2 linked regions of the Blastococcus colisei genome follow. The protein of the gene in region 1 interacts with the protein of each later gene in a pairwise test. Links are inferred from orthologs where the notes say so. Each region holds a gene or a part of one and is shown on either strand. Other genes may lie near its edges.

Region 1 (7,976 bases):
CCGACCAGTGCCGCGGATCTGCTCTCCGCCGCCTACAACGACGCCGACCGCACCATCGACCTGCGCCGCCGGCTGCACCGCCGTCCCGAGATCGGCCTGCACCTGCCGCTCACCCAGGAGCTGGTGCTCGGGGCCTTCGCCGATCTGCCCGTCGAGATCACCACGGGGACGTCGACCAGTTCGGTGGTCGCCGTGCTCCGCGGCGGGCGACCCGGCCCCACCCACCTGCTGCGTGCCGACATGGACGGGCTCCCGGTGCAGGAGGACAGCGGGCTGCCCTTCGCCTCCGAGCACCCCGGCGCCATGCACGCGTGCGGGCACGACACGCACGTGGCGATGCTGCTCGGCGCCGCTCGCCTGCTGGCCGAGCGGCGTGACGAGCTGACCGGCCAGGTCGTCTTCATGGTCCAGCCGGGCGAGGAGGGGTTCCACGGCGCCCGCTACATGCTCGAGGAGGGGCTGCTCGACGTCGTCCCCGGAGCGCCGGTCAGCGGCGCGTTCGCGCTGCACGTCTTCTCGACCCTGCCCAGCGGGAGCGTGCACGTGCGGCCCGGACCGATGATGGCCGCCGGCGACACGTGGCGGATGACCGTCCGCGGCCGGGGCGGTCACGCGTCCGACCCGTCCGCCGCGGCCGACCCCATCCCGGTGGCTGCCGAGATCGTCCTGGCCCTCCAGTCGATGGTGACCCGGAGGGTCGACGTCTTCGACCCGGCCGTCGTCACCGTCGCGCACATCGAGGCCGGTACGACCAACAACGTCATCCCCGACACGGCGTTCCTCGAGGGGACGATCCGGACGCTCTCGGCGAGGAACCGCGCGGAGGTGCTCGCCGCTGTACGGCGGGTCGCCGTGAACATCGGCGCGGCGCACGGCCTCGAGGTCGAGTTCGAGCACGAGGAGGGCTACCCGGTCACGGTCAACGACCCGGCCGCGGCGGCCACGGTGCTGGAGGTGGCGGCCGAGCTGCTGGGGGAGCGGGCGAGCACGCTCGCGCCGGCGCCGCTGATGGGCGCCGAGGACTTCTCCTACGTGCTGCAGCGGGTGCCCGGCGCGATGGCCTGGCTGGGGGCGTGCCCCCCGGGACTGGACCCGGCGACCGCGCCGGCCAACCACTCCAACCTGGTCGTCTTCGACGAGGAGCCGCTGCCGGCCGGGGTGGCGCTGTACGCGCAGATGGCGATGCGGGCGCTCGCCGGCTGAGCCGCACGGCTCGCGGGGTCGGCGGAGGGCCCGTGAGAACGTCGTCATCCCTCGCCGCGGGCCTCCGCCGGCGTCGTTCGTCCTTGTGAAGGAGCGCGCATGACCTCGACCGACGGCCGGCCCGACCTCGCCGCCGGGCTGACCTTCCCGCCGGACTTCGTCTTCGGTGCGGCCACGGCCGCCTACCAGATCGAGGGTGCGGTCGACGCGGACGGACGGGGCCCCTCCATCTGGGACACCTTCAGCCACACGCCGGGCCGGACCTTCCGGGGCGACACCGGCGACGTCGCCGTCGAGCACTACACCCGCTACCGGGACGACGTCGCGCTGATGGTCGAGCTCGGGCTGTCGGCCTACCGGTTCTCCGTCGCCTGGTCGCGGGTGCTGCCCGAGGGTGCCGGCCGGGTGGAGCAGCGCGGCCTGGACTTCTACCGCCGGCTGGTCGACGAGCTCCTCGCCGCCGGCGTCGACCCGTGGCTCACGCTCTACCACTGGGACCTCCCGCAGGCATTGCAGGAACAGGGCGGCTGGACCGCGCGGGACACCTCGGCCCGTTTCGCCGACTACGCCGGAATCGTCCACGACGCGCTCGGGGACCGCGTCCGGCACTGGTCGACGCTGAACGAGCCGATGGTCAGCGCGCTGCTCGGGCACCAGTCCGGCGAGCACGCACCGGGCGTGCGCAACCCCGTCTCGGCGGCCCGGGCGGTGCACCACCTGCTGCTGGGGCACGGACTGGCCACCCAGGTCCTGCGCGACAGGGGCGCCGACCACCTCGGCGTCACCCTCAACTTCACGCCGATGACGCCGGCGAGCGACCGGCCCGAGGACGTCGACGCGGCCCGGCGCCTGGACGGCCAGCAGAACCGCATGTTCCTCGAGCCGATCGTCCGCGGCGCCTACCCCGCCGACGTCGAGGCCGACCTCGCCGCGGCCGGGGCGCCCCTGCCGGTCGAGGACGGGGACCTCGCGGTGATCGCTGCCCCGATCGAGTGGCTGGGCGTGAACTACTACTTCGAGCAGACCGTGCGGGCCGGCGCACGCCCCGCCGACAAGCCGCCGACGTCGTTCATCGGCGGCGAGGACGTGGTCGACCTCGACCCGACGGGCCCGACGACGTCGATGGGCTGGGGCGTCAGCCCCGAGGCGTTCACCCGGCTGCTGCTGTGGCTGCGCGACCAGGCGCCGGACCTGCCGCTGGTGGTGACCGAGAACGGGTCCGCATGGCCCGACGAGATCTCCGACGACGGGGCCGTGCACGATCCGGAGCGCACCGACTTCCTGCTCCGTCACCTCGACGCGATGAGCACGGCCATGGACCAGGGCGCCGACGTCCGCGGCTACTTCGCCTGGTCGCTGCTGGACAACTTCGAGTGGGCGCGGGGCTACGAGCAGCGGTTCGGGCTGGTGCACGTCGACTACGCGACCCAGCAGCGCATCCTCAAGGACAGCGCCCGCGTGTACGCCGACCTCCTCCGTCGCCACCGGCAGGCGCAAGAAGGCTGAGCGGGGGTTCGGCGGCGCAAGGGTCTGCGCCGCCGCCCGCTCTCTCACGTCGTCGGGCATAGGAACCTATACATGCGGCATGGGCTCCATTCCGCACGTATAGGTTCCTATGCCTGGGGTCAGGTGGCCGGGCTGGGGTCCGAACGCTCGTCCGTCGGCGCCGCCTGCACGTCGCGGACCTGGTACTTCTCCACCGCCTGCCGCACGACCGAGCGGTCCACATGACCCCAGTCGGCCAGCGAGGCCAGCGTGCGGACGACGATCGTCTCGGCGTCCACGTGGAAGTGCCGGCGCAGCGCCGGGCGGGTGTCGGAGAGACCGAACCCGTCGGTGCCCAGCGAGTGCAGCCCGTGCGGCGCGTACGGCGCGATCAGGTCGGGAACCGCGCGCATCCAGTCAGACACCGCGATGACCGGGCCCTCGGCGTCCTGCAGCCGCGAGGTGACGTAGGGGACCTGCGGGTCCTCCTCGGGGTGCAGGAGGTTGTGCTCGGCCACCGCGTCGGCCTGGCGGCGCAGCTCGCCCCACGAGGTCACCGACCAGACGTCGGCGGAGACGTTCCAGTCGTTGGCCAGCAGCTCCTGTGCCCGCAGCGCCCACGGCACCGCGACACCCGAGGCGAGCACCTGCGCCTTGGGTGGGTGGGCTCCGTCAGCAGCGCTCTGCGGCCCCTCGGCGTAGCGGTACATGCCCGCCAGCACACCCTGGACGTCGAGGTCCTCCGGCTCGGCCGGCTGCACGAACGGCTCGTTGTAGACCGTCAGGTAGTACATGACGTCGGGGGAGCGGTGCCCGCCGAGCGGGGCGCCCGGGTCGTCGCCGTACATCCGCACGAGGGCGTCCCGGGTGATGTGGGCGACCTCGAAGGAGAACGCCGGGTCGTAGGACACCACCGCGGGGTTGGTGTGGGCGAGCAGCAGCGAGTGCCCGTCCTCGTGCTGGAGGCCCTCGCCGTTGAGCGTCGTCCGCCCGGCGGTGGCGCCCAGGATGAAGCCGCGCGTCATCTGGTCGGCGGCCGCCCAGAAACCGTCACCGGTCCGCTGGAACCCGAACATCGAGTAGAAGATGTAGATCGGGATCATCGGCTCGCCGTGCGTGGAGTACGAGGTGCCGACGGCGGTGAACGACGCGGTGGAGCCGGCCTCGTTGATGCCCTCGTGCAGGATCACGCCCTGCTCGGACTCCTTGTAGGCCAGCATCAGCTCGCGGTCGACCGAGGTGTAGCGCTGGCCGGCCGGGTTGTAGATCTTGTGGCTCGAGAAGAGCGAATCGAGGCCGAACGTGCGGGCCTCGTCCGGGATGATCGGCACGAAGCGCGGGCCGAGCTCCTTGTCCTTGAGCAGCTCCTTCAGCAGGCGGACGAACGCCATCGTCGTCGCCACCTCCTGCTTGCCGGAACCCCGGCGCAGGACCTCGAGCGCCTTGTCCTCGGGGGCCTTGAGCAGCTTGGCCTCCGAGCGGCGCCGCGGGACCGCGCCGCCCAGCTGACGGCGCCGCTCGAGCATGTACTCCAGCTCGTCGGACCCCGGCTCCGGCCTGTAGTACGGCGGCAGGGTCTTGTCGAGCGCCGAGTCGGGGATGTCGAGGTAGAGCCGGTCGCGGAAGGCGGCGAGATCCTCGGCGGTCAGCTTCTTCATCTGGTGGGTGGAGTTGCGGCCCTCGAAGTGGCTGCCCAGCGTCCAGCCCTTGATGGTCTTGGCGAGGATGACCGTGGGCTGACCCTTGTGCTCCTGTGCCGCCTTGAACGCCGCATAGACCTTGCGGTAGTCGTGCCCGCCGCGGGAGAGGTTCCAGATCTCCTTGTCGCTCATGTTCTCCACGAGCTTGCGGGTCCGCGGGTCGCGCCCGAAGAAGTGCTCGCGGACGTAGGCGCCGTCCTCGGCCTTGTAGGTCTGGTAGTCGCCGTCGGGCGTCTGATTCATCAGGTTGACCAGGGCGCCGTCGCGGTCGGCGGACAGCAGCGCGTCCCACTCCCGGCCCCAGATGACCTTGATGACGTTCCAGCCCGCGCCTCGGAAGAACGACTCCATCTCCTGGATGATCTTGCCGTTGCCGCGGACCGGGCCGTCGAGCCGCTGCAGGTTGCAGTTGATGACGAACGTGAGGTTGTCCAGCTCCTCGCGGGCGGCCAGGCCGATCGCGCCGAGCGACTCCGGCTCGTCCATCTCGCCGTCGCCCAGGAACGCCCAGACGTGCTGGTCGGAGGTGTCCTTGACGCCGCGGTCGTGCAGGTAGCGGTTGAACCGGGCCTGGTAGATCGCGTTGAGCGGGCCCAGGCCCATGGAGACGGTGGGGAACTCCCAGAAGTCCGGCATCAGCCGCGGGTGCGGGTAGGAGGACAGTCCGCCTCCGGGGTGGCTGACCTCCTGGCGGAAGCCGTCGAGCTGCTGCTCGCTCAGCCGGCCCTCGAGGTAGGCGCGCGCGTAGATGCCGGGAGAGGCGTGACCCTGGAACCAGATCTGGTCGCCGCCGCCCGGGTGGTCCTTGCCGCGGAAGAAGTGGTTGAAGCCGACCTCGTAGAGCGAGGCGGAGCTGGCGTAGGAGGAGATGTGCCCGCCGACGGCGATCCCCGGCCGCTGCGCGCGGTGCACCATGATCGCGGCGTTCCAGCGGATGTAGGCGCGGATGCGGCGCTCGACGTGCTCGTCACCGGGGAACCACGGCTCGCGGGAGGGCGCGATCGTGTTGATGTAGTCGGTGCTGCGCAGGCCCGGCACGCCGACCTGCTGCTCGCGGCTGCGCTCGAGCAGCCGGAGCATCACGTACCGGGCGCGTTCGCGGCCGGCGTTGTCGACGACGGCGTCGAGCGAGTCCAGCCACTCCTGCGTCTCGTCGGGATCGGTGTCGGGAAGTTGGCTCGGCAGCCCGTCGGTGATGACCGCGCGGGGCGTGCCGGCTTCGCGGGCGGGGTCGCCGTCCGACTGCTGCGGTGCGCTCATGTGTCCATCGTCTCCCGTCGGGGCCACCGTCGTCACGTCCACCGGCCGCTTGTGTGCCGAGTCGTGCGTTCCCGCTGATCGTCCTCCACGGGTCGTCGCCCGCTACGGGCGGCTTGCGCCAGACGTGTCATGCCCTACGCTTCCGCCAGCGGTGGCTCGGCGTGACGGGTTCCGCACCGCATACCCGGAGTCGATCCGGGCAGCGGACGTCGGAGAGAGCGAGAGGGGTGACATGACCAGGCAGCGGGGAAGCCACCCGCCGGTCGTGTCCGTCGCGTGCGCCCTGTCCCTCGACATCGCCGGTGCAGCCCGGCTCGGCGGTTGCTTCCTTCGTCGGGACGACGAGGAACAGCGACTGTGACGCGTCCGCGCGCGCTCGGCGCCGCGACAGGGCACCATCCACCCCACGACCGGTCAGCAGCAGACCACTCCATGGAGGATCAGCAGGGATGAGCGTCGACAGCACCGGCATGGCGGCCCGGTTGGGCATCAAGCCGGGCATGGTCGTGCAGGAGCTCGGGTGGGACGAGGACGCCGACGAGGATCTGCGCGACGCGATCATCGAGGTCTCCGGCGGCGAGATGGTCGACGAGGACACCGACGAGGTGGCCGACGTCGTCGTGCTGTGGTGGCGCGAGGACGACGGTGACCTCTTCGATGCGCTGACCGACGCGATCACCTCGCTGGCCGACGACGGCGTCGTCTGGCTGCTGGTGCCCAAGTCCGGCCGGCCCGGGCACGTCGAGCCCGGCGACGTCACGGAGGTCGCGCCCACGGCCGGCCTCTCGCAGACGAGCAGCATCTCCGCCGCCAAGGACTGGTCGGGCATCCGGCTCGTCACCCCGAAGGCCGCCCGCTCCCGGCGCTGAGGCACGATCGGGGGCATGAGCCTCTCCGTCGGCGACGTCGCACCCGAGTTCAGCCTCCCCGACCAGGACAGGCAGGTCGTCTCCCTCGCCGAGCTGCGTGGGACGCCGGCCCTGCTGGTCTTCTACCCCTTCGCCTTCTCCGGCCTGTGCACCGGCGAGCTGTGCCAGCTGCGGGACGAGCTGTCGGTCTATACCGACGCGGGCGTGCGGGTGCTGGCCATCAGCACCGACCCGGTCTTCAGCCTCAAGGCCTTCCGCGAGAAGGAGGGCTTCGACTTCGCCCTGCTCTCGGACTTCTGGCCGCACGGCGCCACCGCTCAGGCCTACGACGCGTTCAACGAGAAGGCAGGCATGGCCCTGCGGGCCACTTTCCTCGTCGACGCCGACGGGAAGATCACCTTCGCCGAGGTCAACTCGCCCGGTGACGTCCGCGAGCAGTCGGGCTGGAAGGACGCCGTCAGCAAGCTAACCTCCTGACTTGCGGCCCGGGGATGTAGCCCTGGCCTCGTCCAGAGGCTCACCCCGAGCGTTCGAGGGGTGAGGGGGACGGGGTCCTCTTACTACCCTGGGCGCGCGGGGCGCGTAGCTCAGCGGGAGAGCTCTCGCCTTACAAGCGAGCGGTCGCAGGTTCGATCCCTGCCGCGCCCACTCCGTTCCGCCGTCCGGACCACGCCTCACCGAGGTCAGCTCCAGAACGGTCATCCGGCGCGGGTGACCGGTCCCAGGCGCATCTCGGCGCCGTGCACGTCTCGCGGGCGCGCGGTTGTTTCGCAGCCCGGAGCGGGCGGCTACTCGCGGACGACCCAGACCTCTGCGGGACCTCGGGGGGTCTCCTGGAGCTGGCGGGGCTCGAAGCGCTCGTAGACGCCGAACCAGCGGGGACCGTCGTAGACGAGGACGGAGGACACGAGCTGCTCTGCGGGCACCTCGTCGACCTCACCGTGGCGTGGGCCGCCCCAGTGCGAGATCAGCGGCATGGACATCACGGTAGTCGGGGCTGATCACGCACCCATGGCCGCCTCCCGGAGAGGAGTGTCAGGCGGCGGTGCCGTGCGCGGCGACCGGGTCGGCCGCCGTGGGCTGTGCGGGCTTCGGGAACGCCGGGCGCAGGAACAGTGGCGCCTTGAACTTCTTCCAGGAGCCCTCGCGCTGGGCCAGCCGGTCGGCCACCGCCCAGATCGAGGCCGGGTGGTGCCCCAGCCCCAGGTGGCTGGCCATGACGGCGATGTTCTCGCAGCGCTCGCCGGGGGTGTCCAGGCAGGTCTGCCAGTGCACGATCCCGTCGTAGTGCGAGTAGATCGAGGTTGCCGGCACCGGCAGCGGCGTCGTCTCAGACTCCAGCGGCAGGGTGCGGTGCTCGACGTGCAGGTGGGAGTAGCGGTCGAAGACCTTCGTCGCCCGGCTCTGGCTGTGGCGGGCCAGGCGGAACGGGCTGCCGAGGGTGACCACCTGGCGGACC
Region 2 (5,829 bases), on another replicon or contig:
AGCAGCGTCAGGCGCTGCTGGCGCGGGAGCTCTCGCTGTCCGAGCTGCTGGCCGGCCGCGGGCTGGCGCTGCGCTCGGACCTGCTGCGTCCGTTCGCGCACTGGATCACCCCGCCCGTGGAGCCCCGGCGCTACGACACCAAGTTCTTCGTCGCGGCGTTGCCGGTGGGCCAGGAGGCGCGGCACGTCTCGGGCGAGGCGGACGAGGCGGCCTGGCTGACCCCCTCGGCGGCGCTGGACGAGCTCACCTCGGGCGCGCGCCCGATGATGCCGCCGACCACTCACACGCTGGGCCAGCTGGGGGTGTTCCCCGACGTCGCGGCGGCGCTCGCCGGGTCACCGCCGGAGCCGTTGCACCCGATCAGCCCGACGTTCGAGGAGACCCCCGACGGAAAGTGGGCGGTCCTTCCGGACGGGACGCGCGTCCGCCTGGTCGTGCCGCTGCCGTCCTGAACGGTCCTACCTCACGGTTCTGGGTCCTCCCACGCGGTCGACGCCGAGGGAGGACCCGGTTCGATCAGGAACCCTGATCGTCGGGGAGGGTCAGCGGGCGCGGCGGCGGAGGCGGTCCTCGTCGAGGACGACGACCGACTTGCCCTGCAACTGGATCCAGCCGCGGTGCACGAAGTCGGCCAGGGCCTTGTTCACCGTCTCGCGGGAGGCGCCGACCAGCTGGGCCAGCTCCTCCTGCGTGAGGTCGTGCTTGACGCGCAGGCCGTCGCTCTCGCGGCTGCCGAAGCGATCGGCCATCTGCAGCAGCGCCTTGGCCACGCGGCCGGGGACGTCGGTGAAGATCAGGTCGGCGACCGAGTCGTTGGTACGGCGCAGTCGCCGGGCCAGGACCCGCAGCAGCTGCTCCCCGATCTCGGGGTGCGCCTCGATCCAGGGACGCAGCACCGACTGCGGCATCTTGGCCAGCTTCACGTCGGTCACCGCGGTCGCCGTCGCCGTCCGCGGGCCCGGGTCGAAGACCGAGAGCTCGCCGAACTGGTCGGACGGGCCCATGACGGCCAGCACGTTCTCCCGGCCGTCGGGCGACCGGCGGGACAGTTTGATCTTGCCGGTGGCGACGATGTACAGGCTGTCGCCGGGTTCGCCCTCGTTGAAGATCACCCGGCCGCGCGGCAGCGTGATCATCTCCAACCGACTGGCGACCGGGTGCACCGCGTCCTCCGAGAGCCCCTGGAAGATCCCGGACTGGGCCAGCACCTCGTCCACTGCACGTCCTCTCACTGCCGTTCGCGATAGGACGCAGAGGCGTCCGTGTCCGGAGGGAGTCTAGGCGGCTGTGCCGTCGGTCACCCGATCGGTGGTTGCCCGCGTCCCCCCTCCGAGCGAGTGGTCCGGGCCACAGCGCCCACGGACGTGCAGTTCAGACCATCGGAGGGTTGGATGTGCGACCGCCCGTGTGACGGCGGCGCCGCCAGCGGGCCAGCGCTCGCCGGATGCCCGAGGAGGCGAGCGTGTCGACCTCTCCCGGCGTCGCCGTGCTGAGGAACTCGGTGACCTCCCGTGGGCCGGCCGGCCGCCGCAGCGGCTCTTCGACGCGCTCCATGACCAGCAGGAAGGCGATCAGCAGGGGTGGGAACAAGATGACGCTGAGTGCGACCACGTCGACCTCCTTCGCCTCGCCTGCGTGTTCCCCGGACCGCTGCGGCGCGGGAGCCCATCCCTGCTCAAGGATGACACGGCCGGAAGTCGTCAGCCTGGCCGCCTACCCTCGACCGCGTGTCCCTGCCCGAGTCGGAGCTCGCGACCGAGCCGGCCTACGCCCGCCCCGCACCGCCGCGCCGTCCCACGCAGGCGGCGCGCACCGGCGCCTCCCCCTACGACCCCGGTGAGACGCCGCTGTCGCGCACCCGCCGGGCCCGGCGGATGGCCCGGGAGCTCGCGCTCATCCACCCCGACGCGCACTGCGAGCTGGACTTCACCAACGCCTTCGAGCTGCTGGTCGCCACGGTCCTGTCGGCGCAGACGACGGACAAGATGGTCAACAAGGTGACGCCCACGCTGTTCGCCCGGTACCCCGACGCGGTCGCGCTCGCCGGTGCCGACCGCGAGGAGCTCGAGACGATCCTCAAGCCCACCGGCTTCTTCCGGGCCAAGGCCAACTCGGTGCTCGGGCTCAGCCAGGCGCTGGTCGAGCGGTTCGACGGCGACGTGCCCGGCCGGATGGCCGATCTGGTCACGCTGCCCGGCGTGGGCCGCAAGACCGCCAACGTCGTGCTCGGGAACGCGTTCGGAGTGCCCGGCCTCACCGTCGACACGCACTTCGGCCGGCTGGTCCGCCGGTTCGGCTGGACGGCGGAGGAGGACCCGGTGAAGGTCGAGGCCGAGATCGCCGCGCTGGTCCCGAAGAAGGAGTGGACCGACTTCAGTCACCGCGTGATCTTCCACGGTCGCCGGGTCTGCCACGCCAAGAAGGCCGCCTGCGGTGCCTGCGGGCTGGCCAGGTGGTGCCCCTCGTTCGGCATCGGCCCGGTCGACCCGGACGTGGCCCTCACGCTGGTCAAGACCCCCGCAGCGTCGGACACCGAGTGATGCGGCGGTCGCTGCTCGGGCTGATGGCGCTCGTCCTCCTCTCGGCCTGCACAGCCGAGCCGACGAACTCCGGGACGGCGAACTCCGGGACGACGAATTCCGAAGCGCCGTCCCTGGACGTCGAGGGGTACGACACCGTCCTGGAGCCCTGCCCCGAGCAGCCGGAGCAGGCGGCGGCCGGCGCGCAGACGTTGCCGCCGCTGTCGTTCGACTGCGTCGGCGGCGGAGTACTGGACCTCGCGCGGGCACCCGGCGTTCCGACCCTGGTCAACCTCTGGGGCAGCTGGTGCCCGCCGTGCAGAGCCGAGCTGCCGCTCCTGCAGGAGTTCGCGGACGTGGCGGGTGACCGGGTGCGCGTGGTGGGCGTCATCAGCAAGGACGGCGTCCCGCAGGCCGACTCCTTCGCCGACGACGCCGAGGTCACGTTTCCCGGGGCGTTCGACGGGGAGGGTGCGCTCATGGCCGAGCTCGGCATCAACGCGCTGCCGTTCACCTACTTCCTGGACGCCGACGGCGCGCTGGTGCACACCGAGGTCGGCGACGTCGCCTCGGTCGACGAGCTCCGTGCCCTGGCCGCCGAGCACCTCGGGGTCCAGCTGTGAGCCCCGCCGGGGACGGGGCCGGCGATCTCGACGGACTGCCCGGGTACCTGCACCGGCTGCTGGACGCCGCCGACGACCTGCCGCTGCGGCACCGGATGCCCCGGGCGACGGCGACCGCGCGGCGCTCGGCCGTGCTCATCCTCTTCGGCGAGGGCCCCGCGGGCCCCGACGTGCTCCTGATCGAGAAGTCCGCGCACCTGCGCAGCCACGCCGGTCAGCCGGCCTTCCCGGGGGGCCAGGCCGATCCGACGGACGACTACCCGATCGGGACGGCGCTCCGCGAGGCGGAGGAGGAGGCCGGCATCGACCCCGACGGCGTCCGGGTGCTCGCCACCCTGCAGGAGCTCTTCCTCGGGCCCTCGGACAACCTCGTCGTCCCCGTGGTCGCCTGGTGGGACGACCCGCGGGACGTGAGCATCGGCGATCCGCACGAGGTCGCCCGGGTCGCCCGGGTGCCACTGGCCGAGCTCACCGATCCCGGCAACCGGTTCCGCGTGAGCCATCCGTCCGGGTACATCGGCCCGGCCTTCGCCGTGGCCGACATGCTGGTCTGGGGCTTCACCGCCGGCCTCCTGGACGCGATCCTGGACGCCGCCGGCCTCGCGCAGCCGTGGGACACCCGCGACGTGCGCCCCCTGCCCACGTCCGTCGTGCGCCCGTACGCCCTGCCGGGCGCCGTCGGCGCGGGTGGCGAGGAGGACGCCGCCGCGCCGACGGTGGCCGATCCCGCACCCGACGGCCCTCCGGCGCGTACGGTTCCGCCCCGATGAACGGCAGAAGGACCTCCTTGCCCCCCACCACTCGTAGAAGGACCACCTCCTCCCCGCTCCTCGCAGGCTCGGGGCGGAACCGGGGAGGCGGCCGGGGCCCCTGCAAGAAGGCCGCTGTGGTCGCCGCCGCGCTGGTCCTGCTTGCCGGCTGCGGTGGCGAGGAGTCCCCGGGTTCCGGCTCCGCTGCCGCACCGTCCACCGCGCCAGGCGTGGGGGAGGTGACGACGGCGCCCGACGGCGTCCAGGAGATCACCCTGCAGACCCAGGACGACTACGTCTTCCTGCCCGACAGCTTCACGGTGGACCCGGGAACGGTGCGGTTGACCGTGGTCAACGTGGCCGAGGAGATGACCCACAACCTCGAGTTCGACGACGGCGAGGGGCCCGAGCCGATCGACGCGGGCATCTCGCTGCTGGCTCCGGGTGAGCAGAAGACGATCGAGTTCACGGTGACCGTGCCCGGGGACCACCCCTTCACCTGCACCTTCCACACCCAGCTCGGCCAGGTCGGCACGATGACGGTGCGCGGCCGATGACGACAGGTGCGGGAGCATCGCAGGGAGCGCCAGCGACCGAGGAGCGGATCGCGCCCGGAGTCGAGCGAGGTTACTGACCGATGTCCCTCGTCGACGTGGTGCTGATCGTCTTGGCCCTGGTGTTCGCGCTGTCGGGTTTCCGGCAGGGCCTGCTGGTCTCGTCGGCCTCGCTCTTCGGCTTCCTCGGCGGCGCCGTCGTGGGTGCGCAGCTGTCCGAGCCGGTCGCCGAGCGGATCGACGGCTCCAGCGTCACCCGGGTGTTCGCGGCGCTGGTCGTCGTGCTCGCGGGGGCGCTGCTCGGGCAGATCCTCGCGGGTGCGATCGGTCGCGCGGTCCGCGGACAGGTCACGTGGGAGCCGGCCAAGATGGTCGACTCGGTGGCCGGGGCGGTGGTCTCGGCGACGGCGGTCCTGCTGGTGGCCTGGATGGTGGCCTCCCCGCTGGCGAGTTCGCCGTTCCCGCAGGTCGCCAGCCAGGTGCGGCAGTCCGCGCTCGTGCAGGCCGTCGACCGGGCGGTGCCCGACGGGGTGCGCACGGTCTACGACAACCTCCGCGACGCCATCGACCGCCGCGGCCTGCCCGACGTCCTCGACCCGCTCACTCCCACTCAGGTGCCGGAGGTCGCAGCGCCCGACCCGGCGCTGCTGAACAGCCCGGTGGTCGCGTCGGTGCAGGGATCGGTGGTGAAGATCAGCGGCGTCGCGCCGTCCTGCTCGCGGCAGATCGACGGCTCGGGCTTCGTCTACGCTCCGGAACGGGTGATGACCAACGCGCACGTGCTTGCCGGCGTCACCGATCCGGTCGTGCTGGCCGAGGGCGAGGAGTACGACGCCACCTCGGTCTACGTGGACGAGGAACTCGACGTCGCGGTGCTCGCCGTCCCGGGGCTGGAGACCCTGCCGCTGTCGTTCGCGCAGACGCCGGCCGAGGCGGGCGACGACGCGCTGATCATGGGCTATCCCGGTGGCGGCCCGTTCTTCGTGGGCCCGGCGCGCGTGCGCGACCGCGGGGAGATCAGCGGACCGGACTTCCGGAACACGCAGACCGTCGTCCGCGACGTCTATGCGCTGTACGGGACCGTCCGTGCGGGGAACTCCGGCGGGCCGCTGTTCGGGCCGGACGGCAGCGTCCTCGGCGTGGTGTTCGCCTCCGCGATCGACGACCCCGACACCGGCTACGCACTCACCGGGCCCCAGGTCGCGCAGGCCGCGAACGTGGGCAGCACCGCGACGACCGAGGTCGGCACCGGCCCCTGCGAGTGACCCCGACGAATCCGCGACGCGCATTCGGTCGGGGTGGGCCGAAGGCCATCCTCGGAGTGCCTGACAGCCCGGCGGAGCCGGTCCGTCACCCCAGCGGAGCTGCGAAGTCGGCGATCGCC

What was found. The genes of interacting proteins can lie anywhere in the genome.
Region 2: the proteins of aceE (region 1) and nth interact in binary tests that used the Escherichia coli proteins (3 or more experiments, as listed by UniProt). The link is inferred for Blastococcus colisei from one-to-one orthologs.

The regions. Positions count from the first base shown.
Region 1 is NZ_VFQE01000001.1:3,222,838-3,230,813, reverse strand. What follows is about bases 2,629-5,977. They hold aceE (pyruvate dehydrogenase (acetyl-transferring), homodimeric type), read right to left. Parts: upstream 5,649-5,977; coding sequence 2,829-5,648; downstream 2,629-2,828. Other genes in these bases: FHU33_RS15350 (GH1 family beta-glucosidase), read left to right, coding at 2,629-2,709. Outside these bases: FHU33_RS15355 (M20 metallopeptidase family protein), read left to right, coding at 1-1,203; more of FHU33_RS15350, read left to right, coding at 1,303-2,628; FHU33_RS15340 (DUF3052 domain-containing protein), read left to right, coding at 6,098-6,517; FHU33_RS15335 (peroxiredoxin), read left to right, coding at 6,533-6,994; FHU33_RS15325 (hypothetical protein), read right to left, coding at 7,306-7,494; FHU33_RS15320 (esterase/lipase family protein), read right to left, coding at 7,553-7,976. UniProt on the Escherichia coli protein: Component of the pyruvate dehydrogenase (PDH) complex, that catalyzes the overall conversion of pyruvate to acetyl-CoA and CO(2).
Region 2 is NZ_VFQE01000002.1:527,702-533,530, reverse strand. Bases 890-3,633 are described here. They hold nth (endonuclease III), read left to right. Parts: upstream 890-1,727; coding sequence 1,728-2,540; downstream 2,541-3,633. Other genes in these bases: FHU33_RS22010 (NUDIX hydrolase), read left to right, coding at 3,139-3,633; FHU33_RS22015 (TlpA family protein disulfide reductase), read left to right, coding at 2,540-3,142; FHU33_RS22025 (hypothetical protein), read right to left, coding at 1,372-1,611; FHU33_RS22030 (Crp/Fnr family transcriptional regulator), read right to left, coding at 890-1,217. In the rest of the region: FHU33_RS22035 (NUDIX hydrolase), read left to right, coding at 1-452; more of FHU33_RS22030, read right to left, coding at 543-889; more of FHU33_RS22010, read left to right, coding at 3,634-3,912; FHU33_RS22005 (plastocyanin/azurin family copper-binding protein), read left to right, coding at 4,029-4,448; FHU33_RS22000 (MarP family serine protease), read left to right, coding at 4,529-5,710; FHU33_RS21995 (alpha/beta fold hydrolase), read right to left, coding at 5,796-5,829. UniProt on the Escherichia coli protein: DNA repair enzyme that has both DNA N-glycosylase activity and AP-lyase activity. The DNA N-glycosylase activity releases various damaged pyrimidines from DNA by cleaving the N-glycosidic bond, leaving an AP (apurinic/apyrimidinic) site.